3 regions of the Peribacillus sp. QJM3NY_7 genome follow, and region 1 is predicted to be linked to each of the others. Evidence: predicted binding sites of a transcription regulator. Region 1 holds the regulator's gene; each other region holds the start of a gene.
The links. Region 1 encodes Rex, which represses fermentation and respiration genes when NADH is low (regulators of the CRP and FNR family bind a similar motif). Its sites were predicted from a motif close to TTGTGAAATATTTCACAA; they were not measured.

Region 2: AC0VX1_RS21760 (DUF1641 domain-containing protein) is a predicted target of Rex. The motif match lies at 2,044-2,061, and genes of this name have one in related genera.
Region 3: qoxA (cytochrome aa3 quinol oxidase subunit II) is a predicted target of Rex. The motif match lies at 2,492-2,509, and genes of this name have one in related genera.

What each region holds. Positions count from the first base shown of each region.
Region 1 is NZ_CM149663.1:304,453-308,630, reverse strand. Features, by position in the region: gene groL (chaperonin GroEL) at 1-622, opposite strand, end outside; gene groES (co-chaperone GroES) at 681-965, opposite strand; gene AC0VX1_RS01655 (CPBP family intramembrane glutamic endopeptidase) at 1,299-2,024, shown strand; gene AC0VX1_RS01650 (YdiK family protein) at 2,021-2,233, shown strand; gene AC0VX1_RS01645 (redox-sensing transcriptional repressor Rex) at 2,262-2,921, opposite strand; gene moaC (cyclic pyranopterin monophosphate synthase MoaC) at 2,955-3,461, opposite strand; gene AC0VX1_RS01635 (ABC-F family ATP-binding cassette domain-containing protein) at 3,595-4,178, shown strand, end outside.
Region 2 is NZ_CM149663.1:4,534,677-4,538,854, forward strand. Features, by position in the region: gene AC0VX1_RS21740 (Lrp/AsnC family transcriptional regulator) at 1-70, opposite strand, end outside; gene AC0VX1_RS21745 (DJ-1/PfpI family protein) at 220-804, shown strand; gene AC0VX1_RS21750 (hypothetical protein) at 1,404-1,559, opposite strand; gene AC0VX1_RS21755 (hypothetical protein) at 1,619-1,789, opposite strand; gene AC0VX1_RS21760 (DUF1641 domain-containing protein) at 2,111-2,542, shown strand; gene AC0VX1_RS21765 (NAD(P)/FAD-dependent oxidoreductase) at 2,581-3,762, shown strand; gene hxlB (6-phospho-3-hexuloisomerase) at 3,875-4,178, opposite strand, start outside.
Region 3 is NZ_CM149663.1:552,254-556,431, forward strand. Features, by position in the region: gene AC0VX1_RS02705 (S1C family serine protease) at 1-932, shown strand, start outside; gene AC0VX1_RS02710 (hypothetical protein) at 1,188-1,502, shown strand; gene qoxA (cytochrome aa3 quinol oxidase subunit II) at 2,629-3,552, shown strand; gene qoxB (cytochrome aa3 quinol oxidase subunit I) at 3,626-4,178, shown strand, end outside.

The sequences.
Region 1 (4,178 bases):
TATCTGAATCAGTTACCATGTATGGAGATGCATATCCGCGATCGAATTGCATACCTTCCACTACGTCCAACTCAGTTGTGAAACCTTTAGACTCTTCGATTGTGATGACGCCGTCGTTACCAACGCGCTCCATTGCTTCAGCAATCAGTTGGCCCACTTCTTCATCAGCTGAAGAGATGGCAGCAACTTGAGCGATAGATTCTTTGTTTTCAACAGGTTGGGAAATGGCTTTCAATTCTGCGATTGCAGTATTGACTGCTTTCTCGATTCCTTTACGGATACCCATTGGGTTCGCACCAGCTGTTACGTTTTTAAGACCTTCACGGATCATCGCTTGCGCAAGAACCGTTGCAGTAGTTGTACCGTCACCAGCTACGTCGTTTGTTTTGCTTGCTACTTCAGCAACCAATTTCGCACCCATGTTTTCGAATGCATCTTCCAATTCGATTTCTTTAGCGATCGTCACACCGTCATTTGTGATAAGCGGCGAACCGAATTTTTTCTCAAGAACCACGTTACGACCTTTTGGTCCAAGCGTTACTTTAACTGCATCTGCAAGTGCGTCCACACCGCGAAGCATGGAGCGGCGAGCTTCTTCACTAAATTTAATTTCTTTAGCCATTTATAAGTACCTCCCTAAAATTTAAGAAAATTTTCGTTCAGTTAAGTATGATGTATAATTAGCCGATTACAGCTAGAATGTTGCTTTCACGTAAAATTAAGTATTCAGTGTCTTCGTATTTAACTTCAGTACCTGCATATTTTGAGAAGATAATTAGATCGCCTTGGGCAACCTCTAAAGCAACACGTTCGCCATTTTCAAGGACACGGCCAGTACCAACTGCTACTACCTTACCTTCTTGTGGCTTTTCTTTAGCAGTATCAGGAAGAACAATACCGCTTGCAGTTTTTTCTTCAGTTTGAACTAGTTCAATAATAACGCGATCACCTAATGGTTTTAACAAGTGAAACAACCTCCTCATATTCTCTTGATAATTTGTTTCATGATTATTAGCACTCATCATCATCGAGTGCTAACACATTTATAATATTAAATAAACCGAGCCTTTTTTGCAAGTATCTTATTGAAAATTTTTTATTAATTTCTGATAAATTACGGGTAAACTACTTTAGCATAATGATTTCCTAAACTTAGTCATTGAAATGTCATGTTAGGGGTACCTTTAAGTGGTGTTCTGCCCCAATTTTTGATACCATTTTGTAGTATGCGTTTATAGATTGTCCCCATGTTAGTAACGTTCCAAGCGGATGGGTGACTATAAAAGGAGTTTTCATTTTTGAAAAAAGAATATTGGTTCGTCATCATCACTTATATTGCCATGCAATTATCCAGTATTGTCGGGGTACCCATTTTCATGCTGATCGGGTCTTATACCGGAATGCCGGCTGATGAACTCGAAGTGAAATCTGCAGCATACTGGATAGTTTTCAGTTTTCTCGCTGCTTTATTCTTGATTCTTTTTTTAATGAGAAAAGATATGAGGGAAAAGCTGGACACGAGAAACCAAACTTCCGTATCCATGTCCATATTATGGGCAATTGCAGGAGTGTTCATGGCTCTTTTTGCGCAGAGCATTGCCGGAAGCATTGAACAAATGCTTGGGGTGGAGTCTGAATCTGAAAATACGCAGCAACTCATTTCACTCATTTACAAAGTCCCCATGGTCATTTTCGTCACTTCAGTAATTGGACCTATATTGGAAGAATTAATTTTCCGTAAAATTATTTTCGGATCACTTCATAAACGCTTTAACTTCTTTATTTCAGCTTTAATCAGCTCAGTTATTTTCGGCTTGGCGCATGGTGAATTTGAACATCTTCTTTTATATACGGCAATGGGCTTCACTTTTGCTTTCCTTTATGCGAAAACAGGCCGCATTCTCGTTTCCATGAGCGCTCATATTGCGATGAACACGCTTGTTATCATCCTTCAAGTGGTATATCGGGAGGATATTGAGAAGATGCTAGATACTGCACAGGCCTTCATCGGAGGTTTATTATGAAACGTCAATCACCATTATTCATGGGCATCATTTATGCAGGCTTAGGGGCTCTTTTTACCGCTATCGCAATTCAAACCGTCAATTCTTCTGGATGGGGACTCTTTGCCTACATACTTGTCCTTATTGCAACTCTTGATTTTGGATCGGGATTACGCATGATCATGCTGCACTTTAAGATTAAAGCCGCACAAAAAAATAAGAAAAAATAAAAAAACGCTGCATAAATGCAGCGTTTTTTCATTCCTCCAAAGCCGCTTCTTCCACTACCGGATAATGTTTCAGGAAGTAGATGAGCGACTGAAGTTCCACGGCCAGGTCAATGTGGTGGACCCTTATGGATGGCGGCACGGTCAGCCGTGCAGGTGTGAAATTCAATATTCCTTTTATGTCAGCTTTGACTAGACGATCGGTTATCGTCTGGGCTACCTGTGCAGGCACTGTCAATATCGCTGCAGTAATATTATTTTCCTGCAATAGTGTATCGATTTGATCCATATGGTAGATGGGCACATCAGCTATTCGCTTGCCGACCTTTTCTTCAGATACTTCGAAAGCCATTTCAATTTTTGTATTATTATTTTTCATGAAATTGTAATTTAAAAAAGCGGTTCCTAAATTTCCCACTCCGATTAAAGCGACTTTGGTCAATTCATCTTGATCAAGTGTTTTTCTGAAGAAGGATAATAAATAATTGACATTGTAACCGTAGCCTTTTTTCCCAAGCGCGCCAAAGTAGGAAAAATCACGGCGAATGGTAGCAGAATCCACTTTTACGGCTTCACTTAGCTCAGCCGAGGAAACTCTTTGTTTGCCTGAGGAATGTAAGTTCTTTAAAAATCGATAATACAATGGCAACCTTTTGGCTGTTGCCTGCGGTATCTTTGGGTCATGGTTCATTGTTCTTCCCCGCCTTCACACATGCTTTTCAACTTAATCTCTATCTGTTCGTTTTACTTGCCTTTTATAATCGCTACTAGACACTCCGCCTGTTTTCTCCACTAAGAATGTAGGCCCGATCACCATTCCCTTATCAATGGCCTTACACATGTCATAAACAGTCAAGGCAGTCACGGATGCAGCTGTTAACGCTTCCATTTCCACACCTGTACTCCCTTTTGTCTTAGCTTCCGTTTCAATCCTAAGCCTATATCCTTGTTCTTCTTTTTCCCAATCAAAGGCTATATTGACCCCTTGCAGAGCAATGGGATGGCACATCGGAATTATATTGGATGTATTTTTGCTGGCCATGATTCCTGCAACTTGTGCAACAGCCAGTACATCACCTTTTTTCATTTTATGGTTCGTGACCAATTCATATATTTCATCATTCAATAAAATGCTCGACTGAGCCACTGCCGTCCGGGTTGTTTCAGGCTTAGCACTCACATCGACCATTTTGGCCCTGCCCTGTTCATTAAAATGCGTTAAGTCTCCCATTTAAGTAACCCCTCCTAAATCATACACTATTATTCCACTTTATGTAACAGCTTTTCTTTCAGCTTGGAACCAAGCTGTTGCCGATAATAACTAAAATACGTTAAACTAACAGTAATCAATTGAGGTGAAATCTATGATTTTATTACAAATCAATCAACTATCGAAATATTATGGAGCTGAACTTATTTTATCAAATATGAAGCTCGAAGTTCAAAATAAAGATCGAATTGCCCTTGTCGGCCGAAATGGCGCCGGCAAATCCACTCTGCTAAAAATCATTGCCGGGCAGCTTTCCCATGATGGCGGTGAAATAATCAAACCAAAAGGCGTCACCATCGGCTATATGGCCCAGGATACTGGATTGGAATCCGCATTGACCATTTGGGATGAAATGCTTACTGTATTCACTGACCTTATAGAGCAGGAAAAGGAACTGCGTCGCCTTGAGGCTGATATGGCCAGACCTGACATCTTTGAAAACGAAACGGTTTACCAAAAAGTGCTGAATGAATACGACACTTTGATGGTGGCATTCAAAGAGAAAGGCGGTTATCAATATGAAGCGGATATCCGTTCCGTATTGCATGGTCTTCAGTTTGCCGACTTTGACTATTCTACCCCAATTTCCACTTTAAGCGGCGGTCAAAAAACAAGGCTTGCCTTAGGTAAGCTGCTTTTAAGGAAACCGGATATATTGATTCTGGATGAGCCGACGAA
Region 2 (4,178 bases), 1.3 Mb from region 1:
CCAGTTCTTTCATGGACATGCGCCCATTATTCTCCAGCAAGGAAAGTATTCTTTTATCCGTTCGATCCAACTCAATCGCCCCCACTTTTTATTATTAACAGAATTCTTTCAAATACATTATAAAATAAAAAGAAATGAGATGAATACGTAATTAATTGCATGTATAAAGGAATTTGCTTTTTATATAATTAATTCAAATATAAATAAGGGGGAACTGTTATGAAAAAAGTATTGATGCTGCTATCCAATGGATTCGAAGCGGTTGAAGCAAGTGTGTTTACAGATGTATTGGGGTGGAATAAATTAGAGGGTGATGGCACCACTGACCTGGTTACGGTTGGACTTCACGAACGATTGAAATGCACCTGGAATTTCATCGTGCAGCCCGAACTGACCCTCGATCAAGTGAACCTTGATGATTACGATGCTCTGGCCATTCCAGGAGGCTTTGAAGAAGCCGGTTTTTATGAGGATGCCTATGATCAGAGGTTTCTTGATGTGATCAAACATTTTCATAATAAGAACAAAATCATCGCAACCATTTGTGTAGGTTCCCTCCCACTAGGAAAAAGCGGGATATTGAATGGAAGAAAAGCCACAACATACAACCACCCAACCAGTAAGAGACAGGGGCAGCTAAAAGATTTTGGGGCGATTGTCGTGAACGAACCGATTGTCGTCACGGACAATATCATTACATCCTTCAATCCATCCACAGCTTTCGATGTTGCCTTTACACTCTTGGAAATGCTCACTTCACAAGATAATTGTGAACATGTGAAGGAATTGATGGGTTTCCATTAAGAATGTCACGAATGGGATGTTGATTTCCGTTCCAAGCACTCGCTTATCCGCGGGCGATCGGGGAGCCTTCTCGGCTTGAGCCTGCGGGGTCTCGTACCTTCCTCTCCAATCAACTTTGTTACAAAACTTGGAGTCGAAGGTGTTACTTTAGGTCAGTTGGTTCAGGAACATTATTTAAATGCGTTTTCCGAACTCTTTCTCCTACAGTCTTTTTAAAATGAAGGATGAAAACTTGAAACATGGAAGATATCAAAGCAATTATGAAGTACAACGGATCGTGAAAGTAGCGGCAAAAAGAGGTACGGAATGGTCTAATTCCAAACCATGATTTTAAAAGAAACCTTTGGTTATGTTTTTTACTATATTTATACGGATGAAACCCTTAAAAGATTGAAAAAATTTGCGACACTCCTGCCGAATAACTGGCTAGCCGAGACCCCGCAGCCGCTTGCGGTGAGAGGCTTGGCAGACAGTCGGCGGAAAGGGAGCGGATTTCTGAAATCCAACTGGATCTTTTTTTCAAAAAAAAACTGCAGGCAAACTCGTTTCGAGTTGATCTGCAGTCTGGGGTTCCGAGTGAATTCGGAACCTGTTTCACGTTATTTCCAATAAGCCAATGAACGGGTTTTCATGGATGCACGGAACTGTTTTGTTGATTCCGCCAAGGCTTTATTCGTTGCATAATCGATGATGACACCATACCGGCGAATGACATCGAGACTATCCAGCTCGCCATTGGCGAATTTATCTTCCACGCTTTGTATGTTTTCCTCAAGCCTGTTGTTCCTGCCATTTAAGTATGCTTACAACAATATTATTTATCAGGTGTTTCCGATGTGCCTTCCTCGCTGTTTTTGAGGTAAACTTCAGAAATTCCATTCATACCTTCCATTAGTTGCGCTTTCGTATATTCCATACTGCCAACCATTTTATGAAGCTTCTTATCATTATTCTCTTCTGTAAGTTTAGATTCTGAATCCGTCACATATTTTCACCTCCATCATTTAGGATGGCAAATCAAGATGGAAATATGTATGACAGGCGTCGATGGCAGACACCCTCTTACCCTACACTTTAGGTAAAAACAGGTAACTTTCATTAATATCTGTACTTCAAATAAGCAGGAAAAGATGATTTTATGAATCTTTTTTAAAAAATCAGCTGTTTTCAAGCCACTAAAGGGATATACTATAGTTTAGCTTTTATTACATTTTTGTTAGTATTTTTTCTCGTCTCACATTGTGTAATATTTTACAAGTTTTTCTAATTACATCAACAAAATGCTTATTGCAAAGGAGAATTGGATATGTCAGAAACGATTACCCAATCACAAACTGAACAACTTAATGCCCGCCAAAAACAATTAGATGTACTGGACCAATTATTAAAGCCTGAGGTTCAGGAATCATTGAACACTTTAGTCGAGCAGTTACCAAACCTAACTGAGTTAGTGAATATTTTAACAAAGTCTTATGATTTCGCTCAATCGGTTGCGACTGATGATGTGTTGAAAAATGATACGGTCAGCGCCATTTCGGAGATCGCGACACCTGTGGTCCATTCAGTGAAAGGGCTTGCTGCTAATGCCATCGAGGCTAAGGATCGTGCAGAAGCGAATAATGATGTAATCGGTCTTTTTGGTTTGTTAAGGATGATGAAAGATCCGGAAGCACAAAAGCTTTTCCGTTTCGCCCAAGCATTTCTTGAAGTCTCTGCAGAACGTAAAAACCAAAAATAATTTGATAACTTTCAATCAGTAAGGACGGGGGATTAACTATGTCAAAACAAATCGTCATCTTAGGTGCAGGTTATGCAGGATTACTATCTGCCTTATCCGTACGTGAATATTACAAAAAGGATGAAGTGCAGGTTACAGTGGTGAACCAATTTCCAACGCACCAAATCATCACCGAATTGCACCGTCTTGCAGGCGGATCCATTTCTGAACAAGCCGTTTCCATTCCTTTGGAAAAGCTATTCAAAGGAAAAGATATCGACCTTGTCATTTCCAAAGTGGAGTCATTCTCGGTCGATAATAAAGAAGTGAAACTTGCCAATGGTTCCACATTATCTTATGATGCCCTGGTTGTTGCTTTAGGAAGCCAAACAGGATTCTTCGGCATTCCGGGACTTGAGGAAAACAGCATGGTCTTGAAATCCGTTAATGATGCTAACAAGATTTACAAACATATCGAAGATCGCATCCGCGAATATTCTCAAACGAATAATGAAGCGGACGCAACCATTGTGATTGGCGGCGGCGGATTGACGGGCGTTGAGTTAATTGGTGAAATCGTGGATCATTTCCCTAAAATCGCCAAAAAGTTCGGAGTGGACTTCAAGGACTTGAAAATCAAGCTTGTGGAAGCTGGTCCAAAAATCCTTCCGGTCCTGCCTGATCACTTAATCGAACGTGCCATGACAAGCTTGGAAGCACGCGGCGTTGAATTCCTGACAGGTCTGCCTGTAACGGGTGTTAAAGGAAATCAAATCGAATTGAAAGACGGACAAACGATAACGGCCAATACGCTTGTTTGGACAGGCGGAGTTGCGGCCCTTCCTATCGTAGGCGAATCAGGCCTTGAAGTGGATCGCGGCAAAGCAACCGTCAATGAGTATTTGCAATCCAAATCCCATAAAGACGTATTCGTTGTCGGCGACAGTGCCGTTGCTTTCCCTCCAGAAGGCGGCCGTCCATATGCTCCTACTGCACAAAATGCTTGGCAAATGGGTGAGCTCGTTGGATACAACCTATATGCAGCATTTGAAGGCAAGAAACTTGAAGAATTCTCACCTGTAAACTCAGGTACACTTGCGAGCCTTGGCCGTAAGGATGCAGTGGCAACCGTTGGGGCCAATAACACGTCCCTTAAAGGCCTTCCGGCTACATTGATGAAAGAAGCAAGTAATGTTCGTTACCTATCACACATCAAAGCCCTATTCAGCCTGGCTTATTAATTCATGATCACCGTGACATGTTCACGGTGCATGCCCTTTATTCCCGTTTGGGAGTAAGGGCATTTTTCATATCAAAAAAGGCGGGAACCCGCTGAAAGGGTCCCGCCATATTTCACTCTACATTACTATGTTTGGAATAAGTAAGCTCGTGGCTGATGGACTCGGTTAATGAATAGTCCAAGCATACTGCATCACATAAAACATGTACACATTGATCAAACAAAGAACTTAACGGCTGGACGCTTTTCGTTTCATGTTCCAAGCGATTTTTCGTTGCTGCAGGTATCACCAAGACCTCATGAGAGACATTCGCCAATTCCGATTGGTCATTCGTCGTGATCGAAAACACCTTGCATCCCACTTCCCTGCCTTTTGCTGCAACTGATATCACACTTTTGGTCGAGCCGCTCCCGCTA
Region 3 (4,178 bases), 250 kb from region 1:
TAGGGGTCGTGAATTTACAGGAGATGCAAAGCCAGAACCCGTACCAGCGGCAAAGCACGGAGAGCGAAACGGTTGAGAGCGGAACTGGCTCAGGGGTCATTTATAAAAAAGCTGATGGGAAAGCCTATATCATCACGAACAATCATGTTATTGAAGGAGCTAAGGAAGTCGAAATTTCATTGTATGACGGACAAAAGGCAACGGCAGCTGTTGTCGGGGCCGATGCTTTGACGGATTTAGCGGTTTTGACAATTGATGCCTCGAAAGCACCAGAGGGAATTAAATTCGGGAATTCTGATAGCATGCGTCCAGGTGAAGAAGTATTGGCAATTGGCAACCCACTTGGACTTGATTTTTCAAGATCGGTTACACAAGGAATCGTCAGTGCCAACGGACGCACCATTTCAGTCGATACCTCGGACGGGGAGTGGGCACTTGATGTCCTTCAAACCGATGCAGCGATCAACCCTGGCAATAGCGGCGGTGCATTGATCAACACCGCTGGGGAAGTGATCGGCATAAACAGTCTGAAGATTTCTGAAAACGGTGTGGAAGGCTTAGGGTTTGCCATACCAAGTAATGATGTGATTCCGATTGTTACGGAACTGATTGAAAATGGAAAAATCACACGTCCATATTTAGGAGTCAGCTTGGCCAGTATGGAAGAACTGCCGCAATATTACATTCAAAATGTTCCTGAAGCCGTAAAGTCCGGTGTAATGGTGACGAGTATAGAAGCGGGATCGGCTGCGGCGAATGGAGGGCTAAAGCAACAGGATATCATTGTTGAGATTGATGGAACGAAAATAAATACTTCCGCAGCATTAAGGAAATACTTATATACAGATAAGAAAATCGGCGATAAAGTAAAAATTAAAGTATACCGAGGTACTGAAGAGAAAACGGTAACGATAACCTTGCAAAAACCATAGAAAGAGGTAAGGCCCCTGATCATTCATCAGGGGCCTTTTATTTAGAAGTTTTTAATAGTAAACACAAGGTTAATATCGGAAAAATAGATAGTGTATTTGCACTGTTTTTTAGATTCTTCATATAGTCTTTAATACCTAAAAGCTAATAGTAGCGTGTTCTATTTGTCAAGGTTTCCATTGTGAATATGTTAAAATATAGAAAAGATTTGACAAATTTGTGAAATGTCATAAAATAGAAAGAAAGGGGATGAAATTATGGAAGCTAATCAGAAGATGTTAGATGCAGTGAAATGGGTATCGGGCACAGGTTGTGTAATCGGAATTATTATTTTTGCTTTAAGTTTCATTGTAAGCGATTACAATAAAGATTATATATTTACCTCCGTTGGAATCGCCATCACACTAAGCGCAGCTGCAATTTTTCTAGTTGGTATATTTTTTGTCCTGACAGAAGAAATGGTAATGAAAACACATAAAGGTGAAAGAATTGTACCGGAAACAACTAAAATCATAAAAATGAAATCAAAGGCTAACACTCAAACAAAAAGAAGTACAGAATTCAGTAACTAAAACGAGGAATATAGCATAATGAGCATTCTATCATCAGATTTACTAACATGGATGAACGCCTGTCTAAAGAATTTGAGTCAAAGTGATCCGAATGATTGAATGCGCTTTCATTATGTGGAGGACTTGGATTAATTATCAGTTGGCTACTTTTTAATTCAATACAATATACTGCACTCGTTATGTATCAAAAATATGACCAACCCTTTCATTTAATGGAATACACACGATGTGCTCGGATATCCAAACCGAACTGCCCGAACGCAGGAAGTTCTAACTTTAAACTTTGAACTATATCCACGAGAAAAGGACATTTTTTAAAAGTCCTTTTCTCGTGGTTTTTTTTGCATTTTTACTTGAAGTTTCATTCAATGAGGAAGTGTGGGTTACAAAGGCGAAGTTTAATGAACAACCAAATGTCCTTTTCTGTAATTCAGACCTGTCCTGCTGACCGATAAACATCACTAGTTGCAACAAGTTTGGCCGACCCATGAATTATGACTACTGGTAAACGGCTCGTTAGGAATACTGAAAGGGCAATAAGTATTGCAAGGAGAAAGAGCCCAATTTACCCACTCGTTGTTTCCTTATATACATATAATATTGACCAGTGTTGGATCAATAGAGTTTGGAAGCATGGATTCAACATCATATCCAATGCGGCTACCATTTACCAACTTCCCTGGCCGAGTGTAAAAAATCCGTTTTAAATCATGTTTTCCAACGATAAATACCTACTTGACAGGATAGGTAATATCATTCATATTCTTGAGGGAGGTTGAGGCAATAAACACGGAGAATATAATGTGAAATTTTCATTTCATTATATTAGAGTAATAATAAATGGATAGTGGACCGGTAATATATGCAATCCTGGAATGATAAGTGAATTCCATAGGTATGTTATTAAACAATTATTATATTTCATTTGCTGAAGATTTTCGAACATTTCCGTTCATTTACCATCTTCTTACTGCTCTTTATTGAACTTTATGTGACAGATGTCACTTTGTATTGTCTTTTTTTAGACTTGGGATTAATATTGGTATGTCGGGGTTTGTGAACATGGTAACACTTTGTCCGAATAATTACCAATTGGAATTTTATTATGTAAGAAAGGGGTAGTACTATGAAAATAAAATGGGCTCTATTAACTATACTTTTTACTATTGCCACTGTGCTAACCGGTTGCGATAACCCATTAATGGTCTTGGACCCTAAAGGGCCAGTAGCTGCAACACAAGCAGATGTTATTATGATTTCGATATGGACAATGGCCTTTGTCGTCCTTGTCGTTATGGTACTGTATATCTTCATGATAATGAAATATCGTGCTTCCAAACAACGTGATGATTATGAACCGCCTCATATTGAAGGAAGTAAGGTTCTTGAAATAATTTGGGTTGCGATCCCAATTATAATCGTCGCTTTCCTATCCGTTGTTACTGTTAAAACAACAAATGAAGTTGAGGCAACACCTAAAGGATACGGAGATCAAGAACCTTTAGTTATTTACGCTTCATCTTCCAACTGGAAGTGGCATTTTAGTTATCCGGAAGAAGATATCGAAACGGTCAACTATCTGTTTATACCGACTAACCGACCAATCGAATTTAAACTTTACTCATTCGGTCCAATCTCAAGTTTCTGGATTCCGCAACTTGGAGGACAAAAATACGCGATGTCGGACATGGTTAATACGTTGCACTTAGCAGCTGATGTACCAGGTGAGTATATGGGTCGAAATTCAAACTTCAGTGGTTCAGGTTTTGCTCAGCAAACGTTCAACGTTAATGCATTGTCAGCAAAAGATTACGATAAGTGGGTAGATGAAATTAAAGCTACTGCTAAACCGATTACTGAGGAAAAATTCAATGAATTATTAAAACCTGGTCATGTGGGACAATCCACATACACTGGAACTCACTTAGAGTTTTCACCAGCTCCTGAAGGGGAAAATGCTGGTCATGACCACGGATCTTCTGATACTGAAGAACATGATTCCAAGGATTCACACGAGGAACATTCAGAACACAGCAACATGAATCACTAAGAATTAATTTCGTTCGATAAAACAACTAGGTTTACAAGATAAGGAATATTTTCCTGAAAGGAGTCACAAAAGTATGGATTACTTTGATCGATTTGCCGTACCTCATCCAAGTCCTGCGATTTATGCATCCATGGTTGCCATTGGTTTAACCATGATTGCGGTTGTTGCCGGAATTACCTATTTTAAAAAATGGGGTTACTTATGGCGTGAGTGGTTAACAACTGTTGACCATAAACGTATTGGTATCATGTACATCTTGGCAGCACTGCTTATGCTTTTCCGCGGTGGCGTCGATGCTCTTATGATGCGTGCTCAAACGGCTATTCCAGATAACGGTCTTTTGGATGGACAGCATTATAATGAGGTATTTACAACACACGGGGTCGTCATGATCCTGTTCATGGCTATGCCATTTATCATTGGGTTAATGAACATTGTTACACCATTACAAATTGGAGCGCGTGACGTAGCATTCCCACGTCTGAACGCAGTAAGCTTCTGGTTATTCTTCATGGGGGCAATGCTATTTAACATTTCTTTCGTAGTCGGTGGTTCTCCTGATGCAGGTTGGACATCTTACTTCCCGCTGGCAAGTAACGATTTCAGTGAATCAGTCGGTTCGAACT